Linked DNA regions of Cellvibrio sp. PSBB006. Each later gene encodes a partner of the first gene's protein in a complex. Links are inferred from orthologs where the notes say so. Each region holds a gene or a part of one and is shown on either strand. Other genes may lie near its edges.

What was found.
Region 2: the proteins of metK (region 1) and groL are in contact, whole or in part, in a cryo-EM structure (PDB 8P4O), measured with the Escherichia coli proteins. The link is inferred for Cellvibrio sp. PSBB006 from one-to-one orthologs.

The regions. Positions count from the first base shown.
Region 1 is NZ_CP021382.1:2,940,589-2,949,582, forward strand. What follows is about bases 3,243-6,031. They hold metK (methionine adenosyltransferase), read left to right. Parts: upstream 3,243-3,954; coding sequence 3,955-5,109; downstream 5,110-6,031. Other genes in these bases: CBR65_RS12280 (metalloregulator ArsR/SmtB family transcription factor), read left to right, coding at 3,243-3,765; ahcY (adenosylhomocysteinase), read left to right, coding at 5,324-6,031. In the rest of the region: CBR65_RS12265 (phosphoglycerate kinase), read right to left, coding at 1-56; CBR65_RS12270 (hypothetical protein), read right to left, coding at 94-402; tkt (transketolase), read right to left, coding at 466-2,463; more of CBR65_RS12280, read left to right, coding at 2,755-3,242; more of ahcY, read left to right, coding at 6,032-6,724; metF (methylenetetrahydrofolate reductase [NAD(P)H]), read left to right, coding at 6,866-7,714; CBR65_RS12300 (SDR family oxidoreductase), read right to left, coding at 7,744-8,487; CBR65_RS12305 (heme biosynthesis HemY N-terminal domain-containing protein), read right to left, coding at 8,646-8,994. UniProt on the Escherichia coli protein: Catalyzes the formation of S-adenosylmethionine (AdoMet) from methionine and ATP.
Region 2 is NZ_CP021382.1:1,954,122-1,963,191, reverse strand. The notes cover bases 2,348-5,212. They hold groL (chaperonin GroEL), read left to right. Parts: upstream 2,348-2,889; coding sequence 2,890-4,536; downstream 4,537-5,212. Other genes in these bases: sodB (superoxide dismutase [Fe]), read left to right, coding at 4,786-5,212; CBR65_RS08105 (co-chaperone GroES), read left to right, coding at 2,544-2,834. In the rest of the region: CBR65_RS22270 (thaumatin family protein), read right to left, coding at 1-1,564; more of sodB, read left to right, coding at 5,213-5,370; CBR65_RS08090 (hypothetical protein), read left to right, coding at 5,604-6,374; CBR65_RS08085 (fumarate hydratase), read left to right, coding at 6,583-8,103; CBR65_RS08080 (4a-hydroxytetrahydrobiopterin dehydratase), read left to right, coding at 8,266-8,637; can (carbonate dehydratase), read right to left, coding at 8,682-9,070.

The DNA.
Region 1 (8,994 bases):
CGAATCAATACACGTTTACCGGTGAGATCCTGGTCTTTCATCAATTTAACAGTCATGGTTATTACCTATTTGGTTCGATGTCTCAAAGCGCTATTAAAAATCTTGAACAATATAGTTTACAGGTATCATTTCATCATTTACGGGGCATCCTGGAATAGATGCTCTAATTGGCTTTCCTGTGTTCGCAGCGGCCAATAACATTGCATACCAAGCCTTTTTATATTCTGAATCCAACTCAAAAGTGTAATAACTACTTATAGGTTTTCCACATTGATCATTTTTTAGTTTGAAGTGGATTTTGTTAACACTCGGATAAATACGCGCAATTTCACCAGATACCGTCTCGGCAACCACCTCTAAAGTTATTAAAGAAAGAAATATACTAATAGCGATGCTCTTCATCTTAATCACTCCATGTTTAATTCAAGAGCACCCAGCTTAACTGGATGCTCCAAACCTGTTTTTTTAAAGTAACTCTTCAACTGTCGCGACAATATTGTCAACAGTAAAACCAAAATGCTCCATCAACACACCACCGGGTGCAGACTCACCAAAAGTAGTCATTCCCACAACGCGACCATCCAGACCAACATACTTGTACCAGTAATCCACATGCGCAGTTTCCACCGCAACACGCGCCAGCACAGACAGCGGCAGAACAGACTCTTTGTAAAGCGCATCCTGTTGATCAAACACAGACGTCGACGGCATGGAAACCACACGCACTTTCTTACCTTTCGCAGTCAACGCTTCCGCCGCCTTCACGGTTACCGCCAACTCCGAACCAGTGGCAATCAAAATCGCTTCCGGCTCGCCGTCGCAATCACGCAACACATAACCACCGCGCGCGATGTTAGCGACTTGCGCCGGCGTGCGTGAAATCGGGTCCAGGTTTTGACGACTAAATACTAAAGCGCTTGGGCCATCTTTGCGCTCAATCGCCGCCTTCCAGGCCACGGCCGATTCAGCACCGTCCGCCGGACGCCAGGTTTCCATGTTGGGGGTCATACGCAAAGTCCCTAACACTTCAATCGGCTGGTGCGTCGGACCGTCTTCACCCTGACCGATAGAGTCGTGGGTATAAACAAACACGTTGCGCAATTTCATCAGCGCCGCCATACGCACGGCGTTAGCAGCGTACTGTTGGAACATCAAAAAGGTAGCGCCGTAAGGAATAAAACCACCGTGGGCAGAGATACCGTTCATGATGGCGCTCATACCGAATTCGCGCACGCCGTAATAAATGTAGTTACCGCTCGCATCTTCGGCGGTCACACCTTTAGAGGTCTTGACCAGAGTAAGGTTAGAACCGGCCAGGTCCGCTGAACCACCGAGCAATTCCGGCAGCAAGGCAGCGTAAGCGGCGATAGCATTTTGTGAGGCTTTACGGCTGGCAATTTTTTCGCCCTTGGCCTGACACTCGGCAATAAAGGCTTCCGCTTTTGCAGCGAAGTCTGCGGGCAAATCACCTTTAACGACGCGGCGATCAAACTCGGCAGCCAAGTCAGGATGAGCAGATTTATAAGCAGCCATTTTGTCGGCCCAGGCTTGTTCAGCGCTAGCGCCCTTTTCTACCGCATTCCAGCCCGCATAGATTTCTTCCGGTACCACAAAAGGTTCGTGATTCCAGTTGAGGGTTTTCCGTACCAGTGCCACTTCATCATTGCCCAGCGGAGAACCGTGGGAATCGTGTGAGCCTTGTTTGTTCGGCGAACCAAAACCGATCACAGTCTTGCAGCAGATCAATGTCGGCTTGGAGGTTTCTGCACGGGCGGCTTCGATAGCAGCGCGCACCGCATTGCTGTCGTGGCCGTCAACACCGGGGATGACATGCCAGCCGTAGGCTTCAAAACGCTGCGGGGTGTTGTCGGTAAACCAGCCTTCGACATGGCCGTCGATTGAGATGCCGTTGTCGTCATAGAAGGCCATCAATTTCCCCAGGCCCAGGGTGCCGGCCAATGAACAGGCTTCATGGGAGATGCCTTCCATCATGCAACCGTCACCGAGGAAGCAGTAGGTGTAGTGGTCAACGACATCGTGACCTTCGCGGTTGAATTGTGCCGCCAGGGTTTTCTCCGCCAGCGCCATACCCACGGCGTTAGCAATACCCTGGCCCAGCGGACCGGTAGTGGTTTCAACACCGGGGGTGTAACCGCGCTCCGGGTGACCCGGGGTCGCCGAGTGCAGCTGGCGGAATTGCTTGAGTTGATCCATCGGCAGGTCGTAGCCGGTCAGATGTAACAAGGAGTAAATCAGCATGGAGCCGTGGCCGTTGGACAGCACAAAGCGGTCGCGATCAGCCCAGTTGGGGTTCTTGGGGTTGTGTTTCAGGAAGTCGTTCCACAGGACTTCGGCAATATCTGCCATCCCCATCGGCGCGCCGGGGTGGCCGGAGTTGGCTTTCTGAACGGCGTCCATACTGAGGACGCGAATGGCATTGGCAAGTTCGGTACGAGAAGGCATGAGACTGAATGCTCCTTGATGAGTATGTCGTTGATTGCTGTTATCTGAGAGTCGGTCTCTGGCGGACCTTTGATTTATCTATCGCCGGCAAGTCTTCAGCCCGATGAGGCTGCTCCGACAAATGAGAAGTTCTTTCATCGGACAAAATGGGGCGACATTCTCTCTCAGCCGCCGCCGCCCGTAAAGGCAAGATCGGCAGGGAAGCGCACTTTATCGTCAAATAGTCACATTTACCATTATCTATATCAAAAAATTTTGATATAGATAATGCATCCTGCTAGACTGCCGGGCATGAATCAACTTCAAAAAGCTCCTGATGCCCCGGATGAAGGCACCAACGAGGCCAGCCTCGACCAACTCGCCGGTTTACTTAAAGCGGCGGGTGATCCTTTGCGGCTCGATATCTTGCGTGTACTGGCCCAGGATTCATTTGGCGTGCTGGAGCTGTGCCAGATTTTTTCGATCAAGCAGTCCGGCATGAGCCACCATTTAAAGGTGTTGACCAGCGCCGGTTTGTTGACCTCTCGCCGTGAAGGCAATTCCATCTTTTATCGTCGCGCATTTTTTGCGCCAGACCATTCGCTCAGCGCGTTACAGCAACAATTGTTTGCCACAATTGATCAACAACCTGTGTCTGCGGCTGTTGCGCAGCAGTTGCAACAACTGCATCACGAACGTAGCGAGGCTGCGCAATTATTCTTCAGCGAGAACGCACATAAATTTCGTGCGCAGCAGGATTTGATTGCGAGCTATCCGGTGTATGCCGAGCAGATGACCCAGTTGCTCAACAGCACGCCTTTGCCCGACAGGCACCTGGTGCTTGAAGTAGGCCCCGGTGAAGGGGAATTTCTGGCGGTGTTGTCACAGCGTTTTAAACAGGTGGTCGCGCTGGATAACGCTGCAACTATGTTGGAAAAAGCGCGCTGTTATGCCACCGAAAAAAATCTGCGCAATATTGAATTTATTCTTGGTGACACCCGTTCATTACACGAGCACAAGGTGTTGGCGGATTGCATCGTGGTCAACATGGTGTTGCACCATACGCCTTCGCCCGCCGATATTTTTGCAGATTTAAGTAAGGCGCTGACACCAGGCGGCGCGTTGTTGGTCGCGGATTTATGTCGTCATGAGCAAGTTTGGGCGCGCGACGCTTGTGGTGATTTGTGGCAGGGTTTTGAGCCGCAGGATTTTACCCGTTGGGCAAAGGCGGCGGGGCTGGATGAAGGCCAGAGTGTTTATTTTGCGTTGCGCAATGGTTTTCAAATTCAGTTGCGGCAGTTTTTTAGGCAAGCAAATTTTTAAAAAAGGCTGAGCGCTCTGCAAGAGATCGTTCAGGTGGATAAGGCGTAGTAGTCAAAAACGCGTGGATACATCCCTGTAGCTCCCTCACGTCATCCCTGACGCGAGGGTTTTGACTACTACGCCTTATCCACCTGAACTCAGTGCCCGCATGAAAAAAATGTACATTTAATATTTTTTAAGGAAAACACTATGTCTGAGTATTCCGTCTTTACATCTGAGTCTGTCTCTGAAGGCCATCCCGATAAGATGGCGGATCAAATTTCCGATGCGGTGCTGGATGCGATCCTGAAAGATGATCCGAACGCGCGCGTTGCCGTAGAAACTCTGGTGAAAACCGGTATGGCGATTGTGGCCGGTGAGGTGCGCACATCGACTTATGTGGATCTGGAGGATTTGATTCGTCAGGTCATCCTCGACATTGGTTACAACTCCAGTGATGTGGGTTTTGATGGTGCGTCCTGTGCAGTGTTGAATGCAATCGGCAAACAGTCTTCTGATATCGCCATGGGTGTGGATGAAGCGGACAGTAAGGATCTGGGCGCGGGTGATCAGGGTTTGATGTTTGGTTATGCCACCAACGAGACTGATGTGTTGATGCCTGCGCCGATTTATTTTGCGCATCGTTTGGTAGAGCGCCAGGCGTATTTGCGTAAACAGAATGTGTTGCCCTGGTTGCGTCCGGATGCAAAAAGTCAGGTGACCTTGCGTTACGAAAACGGCAAGCCGATAGCGGTGGATGCGGTGGTGTTGTCGACGCAGCATTCGCCGGATGTAAAGCAGTCGGATATTCGTGAAGCGGTGCGCGAGGAAATTATCAATCAGGTGTTGCCCGCCGAATGGTTGCATGCGGATACGCAGTATCACATTAATCCAACCGGGCAATTTATTATCGGTGGTCCGGTGGGTGATTGTGGTTTGACGGGCCGTAAAATTATTGTGGATACCTACGGTGGTATGGCGCGGCATGGCGGTGGTGCGTTTTCCGGTAAGGACCCGTCGAAGGTGGATCGTTCGGCGGCGTATGCGGGTCGTTATGTGGCGAAGAATATTGTGGCGGCGGGTTTGGCTGATCGTTGTGAGATTCAGGTGAGTTATGCGATTGGTGTGGCGGAGCCGACGTCGATTTCGATTAATACATTTGGTACGGGTAGGTTGCCAGATGCGGAGATTGTGAAGTTGGTGCGTGAGCATTTTGATTTGCGGCCGCGTGGGTTGATTGAGATGTTGGATTTGAAGCGGCCAATTTATCGGGCAACGGCGGCGTATGGGCATTTTGGGCGGGAGTTGCCGGAGTTTACTTGGGAGAAAACTGACAAGGCGGATGCTTTGAAGAAGTATTTGTAGTTGGGTGGCGTTGAAATCGGTTCAAAGGTTTGAAACACGCCGTGAACCCATCCTTGGGGGCTCAACACCGACATCCGTGTCGGTGATGGTTTCAAACCTTTGAACCGACTCCAACTTAGCATCGAAGATTAGTTTACTTTTCAAAACATCGATAACCGCAATTAATAGACAAAACTGGTGGCAAACGACGGCCAGGCAAACACAGGATTTTATTATGAATATCGCTGCAAATTTTACTGACTATAAAGTCGCTGCAAAGACTACCGAACAATTCCAGAAGGAGGCTTATTGGGGTCGTAAGGAGATTGAGATTGCTGAGGGTGAGATGCCGGCGTTGATGGCGTTGCGTCGTAAGTATAAGGACAGCAAGCCGTTGGCGGATGCGAAGATTATTGGTTGTATTCACATGACGATTCAGACGGCTGTGTTGATTGAGACATTGATCGAGCTGGGTGCTGAGGTGCGTTGGTCGTCGTGTAATATTTTTTCGACGCAGGATCATGCGGCGGCGGCGGTTGCGGCGGCGGGTATTCCGGTGTTTGCGTGGAAGGGTGAGACGGAAGAGGAATTTTGGTGGTGTATTGAGCAGACCATTTTGAAGGATGGTAAGCCTTGGGCGGCGAATATGATTCTGGATGATGGTGGTGATGTGACGCAGGTTATCCATGAGAAGTATCCGCAGATGCTGGATAGCATTCATGGGATTTCTGAGGAAACCACAACCGGTGTTCACCGTTTGTTGGACATGTTGAAGAAAGGTACCTTGAAGGTGCCGGCGATTAACGTGAATGATTCCATTACCAAGAGTAAGAACGATAACAAGTATGGTTGCCGCCACAGTTTGAATGATGCGATCAAGCGCGGCACTGACCATTTATTGTCGGGCAAGAAAGCGCTGGTGATTGGTTACGGTGATGTGGGTAAAGGCTCGGCGGCGTCGCTGCGTCAGGAAGGCATGATTGTTAAAGTCACTGAGATCGACCCGATCTGCGCCATGCAGGCGTGTATGGATGGTTTTGAGGTAGTATCGCCGTACAACGATGGCATCAACACCGGCAAGTATGAAGATATTAATCACACTGTTTTGGGTACGACTGACCTGGTGGTTACCACAACTGGTAATGTGAATGTGTGTGATTCGGCTATGTTGCGTGCATTAAAGCGCAGTGCAGTGGTGTGCAACATCGGGCACTTCGACAGCGAGATTGATACCGCGTATATGCGCAAGCATTGGGAGTGGGAAGAAGTGAAACCGCAGGTGCACAAGGTGTATCGCGATAAGGCGACCAATGATCATTTGATTATTTTGTCCGAAGGTCGTCTGGTGAACCTTGGCAATGCAACCGGTCATCCGTCGCGCATTATGGATGGTTCCTTTGCGAACCAGGTATTGGCACAGATGTATTTGTACGAACGAAAATTTGCGGATCTGCCGGCAGACCAAAAAACAGAGCATTTGTACGTGCGCGTGCTGCCGAAAAAATTGGATGAAGAAGTGGCCAAAGATATGGTGGAAGGTTTTGGTGGCGTGATTACCAAACTGACGGCGCAACAGGCCGAATATATCGGTTTGGAAACAGAAGGCCCCTTCAAGCCCGAAAGTTATAAATACTAATGTAAAACTCGTGTACCCGTAGGTCGGATTAGCGCAGCGTAATCCGACAATGCACAACGAAAAGTTGATCGGCCACATTGACCAACCTTGTCGGATTACGCTGCGCTAATCCGACCTACAACCACATTGCAGAACAACAATATGACAGACTCTCAGCCACGTTTAAGTTTTGAGTTTTTTCCGCCGAAGACCCCGGAAGGCAAGCAAAAACTCATTCATGTGCGCGATCAGCTCAATAGCTTCGCGCCGGATTTCTTTTCCGTTACCTACGGTGCCGGGGGTTCGACGCGCGATAATACCAAAGGCATTGTGACCAGCTTTAAATCAGCGGGCATTGCCACCGCACCGCATTTATCTTTTGGCGGTGACGATGAAGAAACCATCCTGGAATTATTGCAGGATTATAAAGCGGCTGGTGTCGATCGCATCGTTGCCTTGCGCGGCGATATGCCTTCCGGTGTCGGCGGTGCCTATCAGTTGGTGTATGCCAATGAACTGGTGGCCTTTATCCGCAAACACTTCGGCGATCATTTTCATCTGGAAGTGGCGGCCTACCCGGAAATTCATCCGCAAGCCAAAAGTTACAGCGATGATATTCGCTATTTAAAAGGCAAGTTTGACGCGGGTGCCAACAGCGGTATTACCCAATACTTCTTTAACCCGGACTCCTATTTTTATTTTATGGAGCAGTGTCACAAAGCCGGTATCGATCAACCGATTTACCCCGGCATTATGCCGATTATCAACTACCGCAATCTGACCCGCTTTTCCGATACCTGCGGCGCCGAAATTCCGCGCTGGTTGCGTAAAGCCCTGGAAAATTTCGGTGATGACGATGCCAGCCTGAAAAGTTTTGGCGTGGATCTGGTGAGCGAGTTGTGCGAAGTGCTGCTGGAAAATGACGCGCCCGGCTTGCATTTCTACACCATGAACCAGACCGAACCTACGGCGCAAATTGTCAGCAATCTCGGGTTAATTCCTACCGAATAATTTCATCACGCTGATGGGGCCAAACCTCATCAGCGCCCGCCTGACACATCCAATAAAACACCGGTTGAGTAAGACGCGTCATCTGATAGCAGCCACAAAATTGCGCGCGCGACTTCTTCAGGGTAGCCACCGCGCTTCATTGGAAGAGAATTCTTTAATCGCTCAATACGTCCCGGTTCACCACCACTTGTATGAATATCGGTATGAATCAATCCCGGCCTGACCGCATTGACACGAATGCCTTCATCAATCACTTCCTTGGCCAGACCGATGGTGAAGGTATCAATCGCACCTTTCGTTGCAGCATAGTCAACGTATTCATTGGCTGATCCCAGGCGCGCAGCAATGGAGGACACATTCACGATTCCTCCGCCCTGCCCGCCGCGAGCAGTGGACATACGCTTGATGGCTTCGCGAGCGCAGATAAAACTGCCGATCACATTGGTGGCAAATAATTGTTCGAGATAGGCCGCACTGGTGTCCACTACACGTCCTTGTTTAAGCGTGCCCGCGTTATTCACTAATGCCGTGACCCGACCCAATTGTTTATCGAATTGCGTAAAGGCGTGCACGATGTCCGCTTCTTTACTCACGTCCATTTGCACGGCTACGGCCTTGCCGTCTTTTTGATTTATTTGCGTCACTATGGCGTGGGCGGCGGCCTCTTGCTCGCGATAGGTGATGCCGACGTTGTAGCCCTGTTCGGCTGCCAATAATGCGGTGGCGGCGCCTATGCCGCGACTGCCGCCGGTGATGATGATATTTTTTTCCATGTTTGCGTCCTTGAGAAAAATTTGATGAATTTTACTTCAGTGTCGCGATGAGGATAGTGACAGTTAATGGGGAAAGGTTGGGTTACAGCATTGGGGGAGAATTGGAGGGGTGTCGGATTACGCCCTGCGGGCTAATCCGACACCTCCCGGTATTAGCATTACACGCGGGTTTTCGGCTGCGGTAATTCCGGCAATCCCAACGCAGCCATACCCAATGCTTGCTGGTAGTAGTCGCTGCTGCGCTGGGTTTCGCCCAGGCTTTCCAGCAAGCGTGCCAATTCAGCAAAGGTTTCCGGGTCGCGCTTGACGCGCAGGCTTTCGTTGAAATAATCCCGCGCGCTGCCCCAGATTTCATTGCGTAAGCACAAGCGCCCCAGTGTTAACAACAGCACCGCGTCGCGCGGATGTTGTTTAAGCCAGGCCTCCGCCGTTGTCAGTTGTTGACGCGGATCGCGGCCGCGCAGGAGGCCGTATAAATGCACCAACCCCGGATGCCATTCCTTGCTC
Region 2 (9,070 bases), 990 kb from region 1 along the record:
ACTTCAAGTTGGTTGCTGCCGGGCAACTGGATAAACCGTACCCGTCGTCGTAGGCATAAGCGTAAGTTTCGCAATGAGAGTGGATCATGTTGCGATACGCGGTGCTGTCTGCCGGACCCGCGCTGCATTGCTCCGGAGAAATGGGCGGGGTGGGGCAGGTATACATGCGTGCCTGGGGCGCATCCGGAGCATAAGTCTGGAAGCCGTTCGCCCAATGGCTGAAGGTCAGTTTGGCGGCTGGTGAATAACAGCCTGCGACGGCACCCGTCGTGGGATTGGTGACGGTGAGATTGACGTTAGCCAGCTGTGGGAATTGTCCGTTGGTGCTCAGGTTTTCGTTGACCGGGCAATCCGATACCCGCAACGTCGAGCAATCGATGACCCCACCTTGCGGACCGCCAGGGCCAAATACCGGCGCCGGTTGCGGCCCAACCGGACAATGGCCGTTGACCACAACTTTCATCGGCACGGTATAGCCATCCACCATGCTCGAATTCCACCAGTCACCACGCCCCAAGGGTTGGCCAGGCGCTGACGGATTCTGGTAACACTGCGCATCGGTCACACCGGGAATACAGCCAAACGTCGCTTCAAACTTGGAATCGATAGGTGGGGCACAGCCGCCGGGTGGGCAAGTGAAGCCCAGGTTGGCCGGACCGCCGCTGGCACCGACACGACAATTGTGACCATTACCATCGCAACCGAAGCCGGGCCAGAAACGCATGGCTGGCAGCCCCTTATCGGGAATGTCGTATTCAATAAAACTGCCGAGGCTGGCGAGGCGATGGCGGTTGGGTGCATTGAAGGTTACGCCAGGCGCGGTGAGCCATTGGACCCACATCGGGTCGCCGCAACCGTTGATAATCTTGAGACGTTTGTGAGTGCCGTTGGCGGTGCCGGGCGTGCCAGAGTTATTCACGGCTTCAATAACAATCGAGCTCACCTGGTCATTAAAGCTGTCGTCAACCAGGCAGGAATCATTGGCTGTCTTGACCACTGAACTGCCGGTGAAATTGTGATGTTGGTAAAGGATGGCGCGGTAGCCGCTGGATACTTGTAACGAAGAAACAAAATCGTTGTTGATACCCAATGCAATCAACTGGTTCATCGTATAGCTACCGACACCCAGTCCGGCGGACACACCCCCGTAATTGCAGTGCTCAAATAAACGTACAACACCGCTGGTGGGCGGCGGTGTTGTGCCGTTGAAGGTAAATTGCGTCCAGGCCGTATCAGTGGCGCCGCCACTGTTGTTGCCGATCGTAAAGAAATAACGCACCACGGCGCCGGTGTTCAGCCCCGTCAAATTATAGGTGTGGTTGGTGCCGCTCGCGCTCATGCGAATATTTTGCTGAACGCCACCGTTAACGGTGTAATGAATATCGGCCCAGGGCGCACCGTTCACATAAAAACGCACACTGGACGATGAGGTGACGGTATAACCGGATTGTTGCGCTGATGCGAACTGACAAAAAAAGCTTGCCAGCAAGGTTAGAAAACACAATAACGATATGAATCTGCGGGACGGGTGGAGTAAATTCCTGAAGCGGGAAATGGTATTCATCTTTCTCGGGCTCCTCTATGGGTTAATTTTTCTACCTCGAAATCTTTACGACCGAATCATTGCTTTTTATAAAAACACACCGCGCACGGCACGACATAAATCCCGTGTCGAGACAGAAAAACATCCTTGCTGGACGGTGTTTTGATAACAGGAAGGCTCTGGGACAACTTACAAGAACCGGAAAATCTGCGGAGCAAACAAGGCTTGCTATTCAGCAAACTTGCTGATGATTGGACAAAAAAAAATCTTTCGCAATACCGCCGGACTCCCACTTTAAAGTGGAAAGTGGGAGCGGAAATTATTGGATTGCGAATAAAGTGGTAAAAATAATTTCAGCCATTCTTTATAGAAGTTTTGGCTGTTTAAAAACGACGCAATGTGACAGAAGTCATAGAGTGGTGTGATTCACAGTTACCTTCGGAAGTGAAGTGTTACCAGAGCACACGACCTCAGCCATAGAATGAGATAGAAAAAATTATCTGTTTTTCTAAAACCGGTGTAGGTGTGTTCAGATGCACTTGCCACTATTTTTGATGAGCCAACAGAAAAGTGGGACGCCCCGTGATCAATGTCCAGGGACAAAAACTGCCACGGGTGAAGGTAGCTGCACACCCAATTAATGATTTTTGCGCCATATTGCTGGGTTGGCCGGATGCTTCGCACCGGGAGGGTGGGCGGATTTTCTGTCTGTTTTTTCGCCAGTTCTTCAAGCGATGAGTAATGGCATGGCAGGAAGTAACTTTATTTGTATCAAGGCAGTTGAAATCCCGCTGCTGAACCCCACTTCTGGGGCACTGCTTTACCGCTGCCTGACCGGCTTTCGCAGTAAGTTGGCCAGGTGGTTCTGGTGGCAGTTTTCAGTCTCTTTTCACCGGGAATTTACCCCTTGAAATAGCTGACACTGTCGCTATATAGGCAATCACTCGGGGGAATCCCGGCTAAATTTCCGTGTTTAACTGCTTGTTGGAGAAATGAGCTCATGAAAATTCGTCCTTTACATGACCGTGTTGTGGTTCGCCGCAAAGAAGAAGAGAAAAAAACCGCTGGCGGTATCGTTCTGCCCGGTTCTGCAAAAGAAAAGCCAAACCAGGGCGAAGTCTTGGCCGTGGGTAATGGCCGTGTATTGGCAAGTGGTGAATTGCGTCCGTTGGACGTGAAAGTGGGTGATGTGGTGGTGTTCGGCAAATATGCCGGTAGCGACACGATTGAAATCGACGGCGAAGAGCTGGTCATCCTCAACGAAAGCGACATCAAGGCTGTGCTGTTGTAAACCGCTCCTTGCCTGTCACAAACCCTCTGTTGAACGAATTTGAAGGAATTGGAAAATGTCTGCAAAAGAAGTGAAATTTGGTGATAGCGCTCGTCAACGTATGGTTGTCGGTGTAAACATCCTGGCTGACGCCGTTAAAGCAACCCTGGGCCCAAAAGGGCGTAACGTTGTTCTGGAAAAATCTTTCGGCGCACCTACTGTGACCAAAGACGGTGTTTCCGTAGCCAAGGAAATCACCCTGAAAGACAAGTTTGAAAACATGGGCGCGCAAATGGTGAAAGAAGTGGCCTCACGCGCGTCTGACGACGCTGGTGACGGTACCACCACCGCGACTGTACTGGCCCAAGCCATTGTGAACGAAGGTCTGAAGTCTGTTGCGGCGGGCATGAACCCGATGGACCTGAAGCGCGGTATCGACAAAGCCATCACCGCTGCTGTGGCTCACGTCAAGTCAATCGCCCAGCCTTGTGCTGACAGCAAATCTATCTCTCAAGTCGGCACCATCTCTGCCAACAGCGACACGTCAATCGGTGGCCTGATCGCCGAAGCCATGGAAAAAGTGGGCAAAGAAGGTGTGATCACCGTGGAAGAAGGCACCAGCTTGGACAATGAGCTGGACGTGGTAGAAGGTATGCAATTCGACCGTGGTTACCTCTCTCCTTACTTCATCAACAACCAGGACAGCATGAGCGTTGAACAAGACAGCCCATACATCCTGTTGGTTGACAAGAAAATCTCTAATATCCGTGAGTTGCTGCCCGTGCTGGAAGGTGTTGCCAAAGCCGGTAAGCCGCTGGTAATCGTTGCTGAAGACGTTGAAGGCGAAGCGCTGGCGACGTTGGTTGTGAACAACATTCGTGGCATTGTGAAAGTGGCTGCGTGTAAAGCGCCTGGCTTCGGCGACCGTCGTAAGGCCATGTTGCAAGACATCGCTGTGCTGACTGGCGCTACTGTGATTTCTGAAGAAGTGGGTCTGGATCTGGAAAGCGCAACCCTGGAGCATTTGGGTACCGCCAAGCGCGTCACCATGAACAAAGAAAACACTGTGATTGTTGACGGTGCTGGTAAAGCTGACGAGATTAAAGCGCGCGTTCAGCAAATCCGTGTGCAAATCGAAGAAACTACCTCTGATTACGACCGTGAAAAACTGCAAGAGCGCGTTGCCAAACTGGCTGGCGGTGTTGCGGTAATCAAAGTCGGTGCCGCTACTGAAATTGAAATGAAAGAGAAGAAGGCGCGCGTGGAAGATGCTCTGCACGCTACCCGTGCTGCGGTAGAGGAAGGCGTGGTTCCCGGCGGTGGTACTGCGTTGATTCGCGCCGTTGCTGCTATTGCAGACCTCAAAGGCGACAACGAAGATCAAAACGCCGGTATCGGTATTGCCCGTCGTGCGATGGAAGCGCCTTTGCGTCAAATCGTCGCCAACGCCGGTGATGAGCCTTCTGTGGTGGCTGACAAGGTTAAACAAGGCAGCGGTAACTTCGGTTTCAACGCGGCGACTGGTGAATACGGCGATATGCTGGAGATGGGTATTCTCGACCCGGCTAAAGTGACCCGTACTGCACTGCAAGCAGCCGGTTCAATCGCTGGTTTGATGATTACTACCGAAGCCATGATCGCTGACCTGCCGGAAGACAATAAGCCTGCTGCACCAGATATGGGTGGCATGGGCGGAATGGGTGGCATGGGCGGCATGATGTAATTTGCCCATGAGCATTAATTCGCTGTCTTCTGCCGTGAGTGCTGTGTCATACAAACCCGTATGGACTGGCATTAACGAGCAACAGAAGTGAGTTATACTGGCGGCCCTTCGGGGCCGCTTTCGTTTCCAGAAAAATTCTAACAGCCAGCAGGCTTTACGCCCTTTGTAAACTGGCGCTTTGCGACATTCGTGTGCTTGGCCAATCGCTAAGTGAAATTTTGAGATTACGTCTTCTTAAGGAGAATGATTATGGCTTTTGAATTACCTGCACTTCCTTACGCAAAAGATGCCTTGGCTCCGCACATCTCTGCCGAGACCCTGGAATACCATTACGGTAAACACCACAAAACCTACGTGGACAAGTTGAATGGCTTGGTTCCCGGTACCGAGTACGAAGGCAAGAGCCTGGAAGACATCATCAAGACTTCTTCCGGTGGCGTATTCAACAACGCTGCACAAATATGGAACCACACCTTCTATTGGAATTGCCTGAGCCCTAATGGCGGCGGCGAAGCCACCGGTGCCGTAGCTGAAGCCATCAACAAGGCATTTGGCTCCTTCGATAAGTTCAAGGAAGAGTTCACCAACTCGGCTATCAATAATTTTGGTTCTGCCTGGACCTGGTTGGTAAAGAAAGCCGATGGCAGTGTAGCTATCGTTAACACCAGCAATGCGCAAACTCCGCTGACAGACGCTTCTGTCAAAGCCATCCTGACAGTGGATGTGTGGGAGCATGCGTACTACATTGACTATCGCAATTCTCGTCCCAATTACCTGAATGCTTTCTGGTCTTTGGTTAACTGGGAATTTGTTAACGCCAAATACGCTGAATAAGCGTTTCGGGTGTGATAAAAAATCAGGCTTTCGGGCCTGATTTTTTTTGCAACCAGACTGTGTCGTCAGTGTCTTACGGCGGTAAATATAGGGTATTACCAGTTAACATCCTGATATGTAATTTGTCGTTCAACTTTTTTTCCCCCGCCATACCTGCTATAAAATGCAGCCTTTATTTGGCTTGCTGCTATTGGCGGGCTTCATCATCAGTTTCCCCCGGGTAATCGCAGATTATGGAACGTAAAGAACCAACCTTGTCTGGTCATGCCTCTGTACCCGAGCGCGATGAACCTATCACGCGCCGTGCAGCGGTAGATACCTCTCGACCCTCTCGCCCACAGACGCCTGCGGCTCCCGCGCCAGCTCCGTCATCAGGCACCAGTCCACTAGCAATCATCGCGCTCTTGCTGGCATTGGCTGGTGTGGCTATCGGGGGCTTCTTTGGTTGGAAATTAACGGAGGCCCAGGCTCTGCTGCAGCAGGCTGAGGCCCGTATTGCTGATCTGGAAGGGCGTTTGAGCGTAACCTCGGACGAATCCAGCCAATCGCTTACGCAGGTGGATGCCAAGCTTAAGTGGGTAGACTCAGAGATCCGCAAATTGTGGGGTATTTCGAATGATGTAAACCGCAAGGCGATTGCCGCCAATAAAGAAAATATCGCCAGTCTGGCCAAAGAGTTGGCCGCTGCCAAAAAAGATGCGAGTGAAGCCAACGCCACGGCAGCTAGCCTCAATACGCAGTTGGCGGCCAATAAAGCGGCAGTTGACGATGCCATAGCCAAGATTGATTCAGCCGTCCTCAGCATTGCAGAGCAGGGCAAGCGTTTGCAGGATTTTACCGAACAGGTTGACCGGGTAGACGGCCAGCTGAGTTCGTTGCAGGCACTGCAGCAAAAGGTTCGTACCAACGAGGAGGCTATCGCGGCTATCGACGCTTACCGTCGCACGATCAATCGCGATATCCTGGAGCTCAAGCAGCGCATCGGCGCGGCCCCCGCGAACTGATCAGCAAGCAGAAAATCCTTATGAGAGGCCGGAAAATTCACGTTTTCCGGCCTTTTTTATGGTGCATGGACGGATACCTTGCTACATCATTCTGTTTATGTTGGTGTAGAATTGCCGCCCGAATTCCATCCCAAAAAGCCCTCAGAGCTTCAACCTGCCGCGTTGAGTTGATATCGAGCTCACGCACACAGTTAACAGAGAAACTGCTATGCCAACCGTGATTCGTCAGCAAGACCTGATCGACAGCGTTGCCGATGCGCTGCAATTCATCTCTTATTATCACCCCGTCGATTTTATCCAGGCCGTTCATCAGGCCTATGAACGCGAAGCGAACCAAGCCGCCAAAGACGCTATGGCGCAAATCCTGATCAATTCCCGTATGTGCGCCATCGGCCATCGCCCGATTTGCCAGGACACAGGTATCGTTACCGTTTTCGTGACTGTGGGTATGGATGTGCAATGGGATGCGCAAATGAGTCTGACCGACATGGTCAACGAAGGTGTGCGCCGCGCCTATATGCAACCCGATAACGTTTTACGTGCCTCCATTCTGGCGGACCCGGACGGCGCTCGTAAAAATACCGGCGACAATACCCCGGCAGTGATCCACTACAACATCGTCCCCGGCAACACAGTAGATGTGCACGTAGCGGCCAAGGGCGGCGGTTCTGAAGCCAAGACCAAATTCGCGATGCTCAATCCCTCGGATTCAGTCGTGGATTGGGTGTTGGAGATGGTGCCCAAGATGGGCGCTGGCTGGTGCCCGCCGGGTATGCTCGGTATCGGTATTGGCGGCACGGCGGAAAAAGCGATGTTGCTGGCCAAAGAAGCGCTGCTTGATCCGGTGGATATCCAGGCGCTACAGGCGCGCGGTGCCAGCAATCGCGCGGAAGAGTTGCGCATTGAGCTCTATGACAAGGTGAATCGCCTCGGTATCGGCGCCCAGGGCCTGGGTGGTTTAACCACGGTGCTGGATGTGAAGGTCAAGGATTACCCGACCCATGCCGCCAACAAAGCCGTCGCCATCATCCCCAACTGCGCCGCTACCCGTCACGCGCATTTCACACTGGATGGCTCAGGTCCGGCATTGCAAACCCCGCCGTCGCTGGAAGATTATCCGGACATTTCCTGGGAAGTCGGCGAGGGTGTGCGTCGCGTTAACCTGGATACCCTAACTCCGGAAGAGGTGCAAACCTGGAAAACCGGCGAGACGATCTTGCTGTCTGGCAAGATGCTGACCGGTCGCGATGCCGCCCATAAGAAGATGACTGACTTGTTGGCGAAAGGCGAACCCTTGCCGGTGGACCTGAAAGGCCGCTTTATCTATTACGTTGGCCCGGTTGATCCGGTGCGTGATGAAGTTGTTGGGCCGGCGGGCCCCACTACCGCTACGCGGATGGACAAATTCACCCGCACCATGCTGGAAAAAACCGGCTTGCTGGGCATGATCGGCAAATCGGAACGCGGCCCCGCCGCCATTGATGCCATTCGCGATCATCAATCGGTGTATCTGATGGCTGTGGGTGGTGCTGCCTATCTGGTGGCCCAGGCGATCAAATCCTCCAAAGTACTGGGCTTTCCGGAACTGGGTATGGAGGCCATCTACGAGTTTGACGTTAAGGATATGCCAGTGACGGTTGCGGTGGATTCCCGGGGTGAATCGGTACACATTACCGGCCCGCAGGTCTGGAAAGCGAAGATCGAAGAGGGTGTGGTCAATATCGTATAAGGCATCAAACTTTCCCAATGCATAAAAAAGCCGGATTTTATTCCGGCTTTTTTATGCCACTGCTGATTCTACCGCTATACCAAACTCTTTCAGGGGTATGCAGTCCAACCCAAGGCATCTGTCACTGCAAACATCATGAATACCTAACGAAAGGGGGCTTCAATGAATTCGACTTCCCATAAACCGATCGCCGATGAAATCTGCGAAGCCTGTCGCGCCGATGCGCCACGCCTGACGGAAAAAGAAATCCATGATCTGCAAGAGGAAATCCCGCAGTGGCAGGTTATTCGGCGAGAGGACATTCCGCTGTTGGTGCGTGAATACACCTTTAAAAATTTCTTCCAGGCGTTGGCGTTCACCAATTTGGTGGGGCGTCTTGCGGAAAGTATGAATCACCACCCGGCCCTATTGACGGAATGGGGCAATGTTCGTGTTGAATGGTGGACGCACAAGATCAAAGGCTTGCATCGAAATGATTTTGTGATGGCAGCCAAGACAGAGCGTTTGTATGAAGCGCGGGATTGGGAAAAATAAATGCCCGTCATTAATCACGGGCATTTATTCAGAAGCGTATTAAATCAATACACCCGATACTGCTCAGGCACTTGATCAACAGAGCTGATCGGCTCCATCAAGTTGCGCACCCGGCCGTCGTGGATACCGTAGATCCAACCGTGAATGGTCAGTTCCTGCCCGCGTTTCCAGGCATTTTGAATAATATTGGTATGCGATACATTCGCTACCTGCTGCTTGACGTTTAGCTCACATAATTGATTGAGCTGTTCAGTGGGATCACCGATACCGTCGATCAATTCCTTATGGGTGTAATACACGTCGCGGATAGCGCGCACCCAATAATCCACCAATCCCAACTGGCGTCCTTCCAGAGCGGCTTTCACACCACCGCAGCCGTAGTGACCGGTGACCATGATGTGTTTCACCTTGAGGAACTCCACCGCAAACTGCA